DNA from 2 places in the Candidatus Accumulibacter necessarius genome. Region 2 is predicted to be linked to the other one. Evidence: riboswitches for the same ligand, from Rfam matches in the RefSeq annotation. Region 2 holds a riboswitch; the other holds the start of a gene.
What was found. A riboswitch is a leader RNA that binds a small molecule or an ion and turns the genes downstream of it on or off. The one in region 2 is predicted to bind glycine.
Positions count from the first base shown of each region.

Region 1: linked by a shared signal. The riboswitch ahead of gcvT (glycine cleavage system aminomethyltransferase GcvT) and the one ahead of gcvT (glycine cleavage system aminomethyltransferase GcvT) in region 2 are both predicted to bind glycine.

Region 1 covers NZ_JAZKUM010000007.1:294,407-298,743, forward strand. The annotation lists gene gcvH (glycine cleavage system protein GcvH) at 1-209, opposite strand, end outside; gene gcvT (glycine cleavage system aminomethyltransferase GcvT) at 259-1,347, opposite strand; glycine riboswitch at 1,425-1,528, opposite strand; glycine riboswitch at 1,532-1,618, opposite strand; gene V5B44_RS19665 (NF038130 family PEP-CTERM protein) at 2,158-3,015, shown strand; gene V5B44_RS19670 (MraY family glycosyltransferase) at 3,151-4,337, shown strand, end outside.
Region 2 covers NZ_JAZKUM010000005.1:61,222-65,558, forward strand. The annotation lists partial or broken gene gcvP (aminomethyl-transferring glycine dehydrogenase) at 1-153, opposite strand, end outside; partial or broken gene gcvH (glycine cleavage system protein GcvH) at 182-564, opposite strand; gene gcvT (glycine cleavage system aminomethyltransferase GcvT) at 614-1,702, opposite strand; glycine riboswitch at 1,780-1,883, opposite strand; glycine riboswitch at 1,887-1,973, opposite strand; gene V5B44_RS14160 (NF038130 family PEP-CTERM protein) at 2,517-3,347, shown strand; gene V5B44_RS14165 (MraY family glycosyltransferase) at 3,483-4,337, shown strand, end outside.

The sequences.
Region 1 (4,337 bases), on a different contig from region 2:
TAGACGTCGGCGGCTGCCTTGACCGATTCAACGACAGCGGCTTCCTGCTCGGCGGCGAGTGCGCGGCCAATATCCGGCAGTTCGATGAAAACCAGGTCGCCAAGCAATTCCTGGGCATGGTCGCTGATGCCGACGGTGACGGTGCCGTCCGCTTCGGCGCGGACCCATTCGTGACTTCTGGTGTACTTGAGGTCGGCGGGGATGTTCATCTTCTCTCCTGATAAATAAGATCAAGTCTGGCCATTTAATGCCATGAAATCAAACGAGGATGTTACCGTTTCTGACGAAAGAGGGTTTGACCACCCGGGCAGCGAGCCGCTTGTCGCGAACCGCCACCTGTACCGTGTCGCCGATCGCCGCGGCGAGCGGCAGGCGGGCGAGGGCGATCGATTGCTGCATCGTCGGCGAGAAGCTGCCACTGGTGATCTCGCCGTCGCCATGGGTCGTGTGTACCGCCTGGTGCGCTCGCAGCACGCCGCGGTCGAGCAGTACCAGGCCGAGAAACCGGACTTGCTGCGGCCGGGCGAGGAGGGCGGCCTTGCCGACGAAGTCGCGCGGTGATACGAGATCGACCGTCCAGGCCAGGCCGGCGTCGAGCGGCGAAACTGTTTCGTCCATATCCTGGCCGTAGAGATTCATGCCGGCCTCAAGGCGCAGCGTGTCGCGGGCGCCCAGCCCACAAGGCCGCACACCCGCTGCAGCGAGTGCCTGCCAGAGGCCGTCGGCCCGGGCGGCGGGCAGGGTGATCTCGTAGCCATCTTCACCCGTATAGCCGGTACTGGCGATGAAGTGGTCGCCGACGACGGCGGCAAAGAAGGGCTTCAGCGCTTCACTGGCTGCCCGGCATTCGGGCAGCACCTGCCACACCTTCTGGCGAGCATGCGGTCCCTGGACAGCGATCATCGCCAGCGCCCCGGCGCCCTCGCGGCGGGGCGTGATGTCTACCGCAAGCTGCCACTCGTCGCGGCGGGCGGCCATCCAGTCCAGATCCTTCTCGGCGGTGCCGGCGTTGACCACCACCCGGTAGCTACGGTCGTCGAGGTAATACACGATCAGGTCATCGATCACCCCGCCGGCTTGGTTGAGCATGGCGCTGTACAGTGCCTTGCCGGGGACCTTCAGCCGCTCGACATTGTTGGCCAGCAGGCGACGGAGAAAAACACCGGCGTCGCGACCCGCCACATCAACGGCGCACATGTGCGAGACGTCGAACATGCCGGCGTCGCGGCGCACGGCGTGATGTTCCTCGATCTGTGAACCATAGTGCAGCGGCATCTCCCAGCCGCCGAAATCGACCATTCGGGCGCCGCTTCGGCGGTGGCAGGCATTGAGGACAGTTTTCTTCATCGTATCAATCCATAGGGAGCACTTGTTGGAGTGGATTCCAGAAACGGAAAAGGGGCGAACCCGATTAGAGTTCACCCCCCTGTCCATGTACCTGAGAGATTGTCGGGCGGCTACCCTCATTCGCAGCCGCTCTTGCCCCATCGGTGGGCGCTCCGCCAACAGCGTGCGCCGCTCTCCAGAGTTCATTGCACGAACGGTCCTTTTGCCTGAGCGTTTCCGGGTGGATTGCGCCGTCGGCGGCGACACTGTCGCCCTCTCCCATTCGCGACGCGACTATAACGCGCCGGGGGCTCGGCTCGCAAGGCAATCGTCGCTGGCGTCGGTCGTCGCGGTGCAGCGAAAGGGCATCGCCGGGCGGTGCGCAGCCCTTCAACTGTGCCTCGGGAGGCGGGATTCGGGGTCTTCAAGAGACATGCCTGGCCGCGGCGGCGGGGTCCCCCTCCGCGGCGCGGCCCCTGCCGCGGGGCTGCACTTCGCAGGGACTACAGGGGGCTAGGTGCTCCAGGGGGCAACAGAGCCTCGCTTCGCGAGAGCGAGGTGGTCGACCGGGAGCGGGTGGGCCATGTGTGGGGTGTCGGTTTTTTTTACACTTGAGTTATCTTGAACGATTCGTGAATTATTAAACACTTGGTTTCATGGAACATTCCTTTTTGGGCACGAATATTGCTACTTTTTCGCTGAGTCAGGTTTTGTTGAGGACGCACGGATGTTGCTTTCCGGGTTTCCGAAAGCCAAGACTTGTGAAGCCCATTAAAACCCTCATCAACCGGTCTGCGAAACGGACTGGTGATTGACGTGAAGGAGTTCTCAATGAATCTACTATCTAGCAAGACAAGAATCGCTTTGGCGGTGCTGGCGATGACCGCTTCGGCCGGCGCGTCGGCTAATTTCGTGGGTGTGAATATGGTGGTGACCGGCATTGCCGGTGGTAACAACAACATTCTCTGGAGCAACGTCGGGGGTGTGCTTTACCCCTCGCAAAACCCGAATAAGGCACAGGCGCAGGGCGCACTTGATGATCCAGCGCCCGGCAGTAACGTCGAGCTCGGAAAGTTCGGCTCGGGTGGCGCGATGGCGGGCACGGTCAACGGCAAGCCTATCGAGCTGAGTGGGCTTGAAATTGGTGACTGGAATACCACCGGACTTGATCGACGGTATATTCAGGCTGCGGCAGTGGCGAATCTTGGCCGATCGTTGACCGCTGGCGAATTGGCAGATGCACTCAAGGCTTTCTACCTGCCGTCACTTCCCGGTGGCTTCGCACCTTGGCAATTGGTAAGTGATCCCAACATTTCTTACGTTTACATCGACGGGCACACGGTCAATATCGGCCTGGCCGGATTCCTTGACGCGGGGCCCATTCTCGAGGAGCTGTTCAAGCCAATCAAGCTGCCTCCGAAGGAAGGATATTATCAAGCAAGCGAAGTAGTCGAAGTGACTCTGGGCGGCAGCGTCCATGACTACCTCTTCGGTTTTTCGGCCACCAATTCCGGCGTTTATGCTGTCGGTAGCGACTTCATGGAGGTCAACGGGGTTCGCATCCCTGTGCCGTTCGAGTTGCGTTCGTACTCCGGCAACTACAACGTGCAGATCCCCGAACCCGAATCGCTGGCGCTGCTGGGCATCGGTCTCGTCGGTCTGTTCCTCGGCCGTCGCCGTCGGGTCTGAGCGAGCCTGAGAGTTCACCGGCGCGCAAGCGCCGTGAAGTTCCAAGAGCAGAGCCCGCAAGGGCTCTGCTTGTGTCGAGCGTGACCAGTGTCCGGGGCGGCGCTGAAGCCTTGACTGTGAATTGCGGAGGTGGCCGTGGATTTGGCCGTTTTGTTCGGCGTGTGTCTGCTGGTATCCGGTGTGGCGATCCGAGTAGGCATTGCGCTTGCCGGCTACCTCGGAATCATGGATCACCCTGGCGGGCACAAGCAGCACCAGGCGAGTACGCCGTTTGTCGGCGGCTTTGGCTTGATGACTGTTGTCGTCAGCGCTTCTCTGTTGGCCGATACGTTTTTTGCTGATGTCACGCTTGGTCCCCTGAGCGGGATTCTTTTTGGCGCACTGGCCATCTTTCTCACCGGCCTGGTTGATGATATCTGGCGCCTTGGTTTCAAGCCCCGTTTCATCGTGCAGGCGCTGGTTGCGTTGTCGATGGTCTTCCTCGGCGGCGTCGAACTCCGCTCGCTTGGTGAGCTGTTTCCGGGCGTGGTCGTTGATCTCGGCTGGCTGGCCATTCCTCTGACCGTTTTCGCAACCATCGGCCTGATCAATGCTGTCAACATGATGGATGGCATTGATGGCCTTTCAGGCACGGGGAGTCTGGTCAGTCTGGCGCTGACCTGCATCGTCGCGTATTACGGCAACGGAAGTTCCTATGTCTTTCTCATTGTTGCCCTGATGGGTGGCGTCGCAGGCTTCCTCTATTACAATCTCCGCTATCCGGGTAACCGCCGCGCGCGGGTTTTTCTAGGCGACAACGGCAGCATGTTGCTGGGCTTCCTCTTTGCCTGGTTGTTCATTGCCATGTCGCAGGGGGAGCAGGCGGCGATGACGCCGGTTACCGCGTTGTGGTTGTTGGCTCTGCCGCTGATGGATACCGTCGGCGTCATGCTGCGCCGTCTCTGGTTTGGCGGGTCGCCGTTCCGTGCTGACCGCAACCATCTGCATCATCTCTTCGTCCGCGCCGGCTTTCGGGTAAGCGACGTCGTTCTTCTTGCGGCTGTGATGCAAGTTCTCTTTGGCTTGATCGGGGTCTGTGGTTTCCTGCTGGGTGTCCCCGAGTATCTGATGTTCTGGCTGTTTCTCGGGGTTTTCGCGGTGTACTTCGTGGTCATCCTGCGGCCCTCAAGCCTGGTTATCCGTCTGCGCCAGCTCAATCGCTGGCTGGGGCTGCCGTCGGTCCAGGTGCGGGGCATCTTTGTCGGCTATCTGCGCAGGGAGAAGTCTCCGGAGATTGTTGCGGTGATCTCGCAGGGACTTGGCAGCACTTATGATTTCCAGCT
Region 2 (4,337 bases):
GACGAGTTGCTCGAGGCTGCTCGCGCCGATGCTTGCCAGCATGGCAGTGATTTCACTGGCGTCGGGGCCGATGTGACGGTCAAGGAAATCGTCGCGCTGTTCGAGGGTGGCGAGCGACGGCAATGAGGGAGGGGACGAAAGGGGGGCAGGCATGGCGTCTTCCGGTAGCGCTTCCACTGGCCTAGGCGGCGTCAACGATTTGCTGGTAGGCGGCGGCATCGAGCAGGCCATCCAGGTCGCTGGCTGCGGCGGGCTTCATCCTGAACAGCCAGGCAGCATAGGCGTCCTGATTGACCAGTTCGGGGGCGTCGACCGCCGCCTGGTTGAGCTCGATGACGGTTCCCGTCAGCGGCGCGTAGACGTCGGCAGCCGCCTTGACCGATTCAACGACGGCGGCTTCCTGCTCGGCGGCGAGTTCGCGGCCGACCTCCGGCAATTCGATGAAAACCAGGTCGCCAAGCAGCTCCTGGGCATGATCGCTGATGCCGATGGTGACAGTGCCGTCCGCTTCGCGCGGACCCATTCGTGACTCCTGGTGTACTTGAGGTCGGCGGGGATGTTCATCTTCTCTCCTGATAAATAAGACCAAGTCTGGCCATTTAATGCCATGAAATCAAACGAGGATGTTGCCGTTTCTGACGAAAGCGGGTTTGACCACCCGGGCAGCGAGCCGTTTGTCGCGAATCGACACCTGGACCGTGTCGCCTATCGTCACGGCGAGTGGCAGGCGGGCGAGGGCGATCGATTGTTGCATCGTCGGGGAGAAGCTGCCACTGGTGATCTCACCGTTGCCATGGGTGGTGTGTACCGGTTGGTGGGCTCGCAGCACGCCGCGGTCGAGCAGCACCAGGCCGAGAAACTGGACTTGCTGCGGCCGGGCGAGGAGGGCGGCCTTGCCGACGAAGTCGCGCGGTGATACGAGATCGACCGTCCAGGCCAGGCCGGCGTCGAGCGGCGAAACTGTTTCGTCCATATCCTGGCCGTAGAGATTCATGCCGGCCTCAAGGCGCAGCGTGTCGCGGGCGCCCAGCCCACAAGGCCGCACACCCGCTGCAGCGAGTGCCTGCCAGAGGCCGTCGGCCCGGGCGGCGGGCAGGGTGATCTCGTAGCCATCTTCACCCGTATAGCCGGTACTGGCGATGAAGTGGTCGCCGACGACGGCGGCAAAGAAGGGCTTCAGCGCTTCACTGGCTGCCCGGCATTCGGGCAGCACCTGCCACACCTTCTGGCGAGCATGCGGTCCCTGGACAGCGATCATCGCCAGCGCCCCGGCGCCCTCGCGGCGGGGCGTGATGTCTACCGCAAGCTGCCACTCGTCGCGGCGGGCGGCCATCCAGTCCAGATCCTTCTCGGCGGTGCCGGCGTTGACCACCACCCGGTAGCTACGGTCGTCGAGGTAATACACGATCAGGTCATCGATCACCCCGCCGGCTTGGTTGAGCATGGCGCTGTACAGTGCCTTGCCGGGGACCTTCAGCCGCTCGACATTGTTGGCCAGCAGGCGACGGAGAAAAACACCGGCGTCGCGACCCGCCACATCAACGGCGCACATGTGCGAGACGTCGAACATGCCGGCGTCGCGGCGCACGGCGTGATGTTCCTCGATCTGTGAACCATAGTGCAGCGGCATCTCCCAGCCGCCGAAATCGACCATTCGGGCGCCGCTTCGGCGGTGGCAGGCATTGAGGACAGTTTTCTTCATCGTATCAATCCATAAGGAGCACTTGTTCGAGTGGATTCAAGAAACAGAAAAGGGGCGAACCCGAAACGAGTTCACCCCCCTGTCCATGTACCTGAGAGATTGTCGGGCGGCTACCCTCATTCGCAGCCGCTCTTGCCCCATCGGTGGGCGCTTCGCCAATAGCGTGCGCCGCTCTCCAGAGTTCATTGCACGAACGGTCCTTTTGCCTGAGCGTTTCCGGGTGGATTGCGCCGTCGGCGGCGACACTGTCGCCCTCTCCCATTCGCGGTGCGACTATAACGCGACGCGAGCCCGGCTCGCAAGGCAATCGTCGCTGGGGTGCGTCGCTACAGCGCAGCGAGGGGCGGTCGCCGGGCGGTGTCTGAAGGTTCAATTGTTGCCCCGGGGAGCCGGGCTCGGGTGCTTCAAGGGATACGCGTGGCTGCCGGGCCGGGGCGCTGCCTCAGCGGCGAGGTTCCTGCCGCGGGTGCTGCAACCCTCAGGGGCTTGAGGGGTCCACCTGCCGCAGGGAGGCATCAGAGCCTCGTCTTGCGAGTGCGAGGCGGTCGCCCTCGATCGCGTGGGCCAGGGGTGCGGTGTCGGTTTTTTTTACACTTGAGTTATCTTGAACGATTCGTGAATTATTAAACACTTGGTTTCATGGAACATTCCTTTTTGGGCACGAATATTGCTACTTTTTCACTGAGTCAGGTTTTGTTGAGGACGCACGGATGTTGCTTTCCGGGTTTCCGAAAGCCAAGACTTGTGAAGCCCATTAAAACCCTCATCAACCGGTCTGCGAAACGGACTGGTGATTGACGTGAAGGAGTTCTCAATGAATCTACTATCTAGCAAGACAAGAATCGCTTTGGCGGTGTTGGCAATGGCTGCTTCGGCCGGCGCGTCGGCCGCGCCGATTGGTATGCAGGTCACCGGAATCAGCAATACGTTTGCCGTTTATAACGCTGACGCTACAGGCGTGGGGCTACTCAGCCTCGGGGTATCTGACCTCGCGAATGCCCAAGCGGCCCTCAACGATGGTAACGGTGACGCCACGAAGCCCGGCGGCAACGTGGAACTCGGGAAGTACGGCGCGAAGCCAGTCGCGGTGATGACCGGTACGGTCGGTGGCAAGAACATCACACTGAGCGGCCTGGACAGCGATGACTGGACCGGTAACAACAATGCTCTGGCTTATCGCTACGTCGGCGGTGCGGCGGCTTCGATTAACCAGCCCTTGACTCAACAGCAGTTGGATTTTGCAGTAAACAGCTTCCTGACTGTTCCTGTGGGTACGCCTGTCACCAATCCGCTCGGCCTCAAGCCCTGGAACTTCGTCAGTGACCCCAATATTTCGTATGTCTACATTGACGGTCACACGGTCAATATCGGCCTGGCAGGTTTCTTCGACGCGTCGCAGGCCCTGGGGCAATTGTTTCCCGGCTTGGTGTTTCCCAAAGGGGCGCAAGTGAGCGAGGTCGTTGAGGTCACCTTGGGTAATGCCCATGAGTACCTGTTCGGGTTTTCTGCGACGAACTCCCTTGTTTTTACTAAAGATGGCTCGTATACAGGTAACTACAACGTGCAGATCCCCGAACCCGAATCGCTCGCGCTGCTGGGCATCGGTCTCGTCGGTCTGTTCCTCGGCCGTCGCCGTCGGGTCTGAGCGAGCCTGAGAGTTCACCGGCGCGCAAGCGCCGTGAGGTTCCAAGAGCAGAGCCCGCAAGGGCTCTGCTTGTGTCGAGCGTGACCAGTGTCCGGGGCGGCGCTGAAGCCTTGACTGTGAATTGCGGAGGTGGCCGTGGATTTGGCCGTTTTGTTCGGCGTGTGTCTGCTGGTATCCGGTGTGGCGATCCGAGTAGGTATTGCGCTTGCCGGCTATCTCGGAATCATGGATCACCCTGGCGGGCACAAGCAGCACCAGGCGAGTACGCCGTTTGTCGGCGGCTTTGGCTTGATGACTGTTGTCGTCAGCGCTTCTCTGTTGGCCGATACGTTTTTTGCTGATGTCACGCTTGCTCCCCTGAGCGGGATTCTTTTCGGCGCACTGGCCATCTTCCTCACCGGCCTGGTTGATGATATCTGGCGCCTTGGTTTCAAGCCCCGTTTCATCGTGCAGGCGCTGGTTGCGTTGTCGATGGTCTTCCTCGGCGGCGTCGAACTCCGCTCGCTTGGTGAGCTGGTTCCGGGCGTGGTCGTTGATCTCGGCTGGCTGGCTATTCCTCTGACCGTTTTCGCAACCATCGGCCTGATCAATGCTATCAACATGATGGATGGCATCGATGGCCTTTCAGGCACGGGGAGTCTGGTCAGTCTGGCGCTGACCGGCATCGTCGCGTATTACGGCAACGGAAGTTCCTATGTCTTTCTCATTGTTGCCCTGATGGGTGGCGTCGCAGGCTTCCTCTATTACAATCTCCGCTATCCGGGTAACCGCCGGGCGCGGGTTTTTCTAGGCGACAACGGCAGCATGTTGCTGGGCTTCCTCTTTGCCTGGTTGTTCATTGCCATGTCGCAGGGGGAGCAGGCGGCGATGACGCCGGTTACCGCGTTGTGGTTGTTGGCTCTGCCGCTGATGGATACCGTCGGCGTCATGCTGCGCCGTGTCTGGTTTGGCGGGTCGCCGTTCCGTGCTGACCGCAACCATCTGCATCAT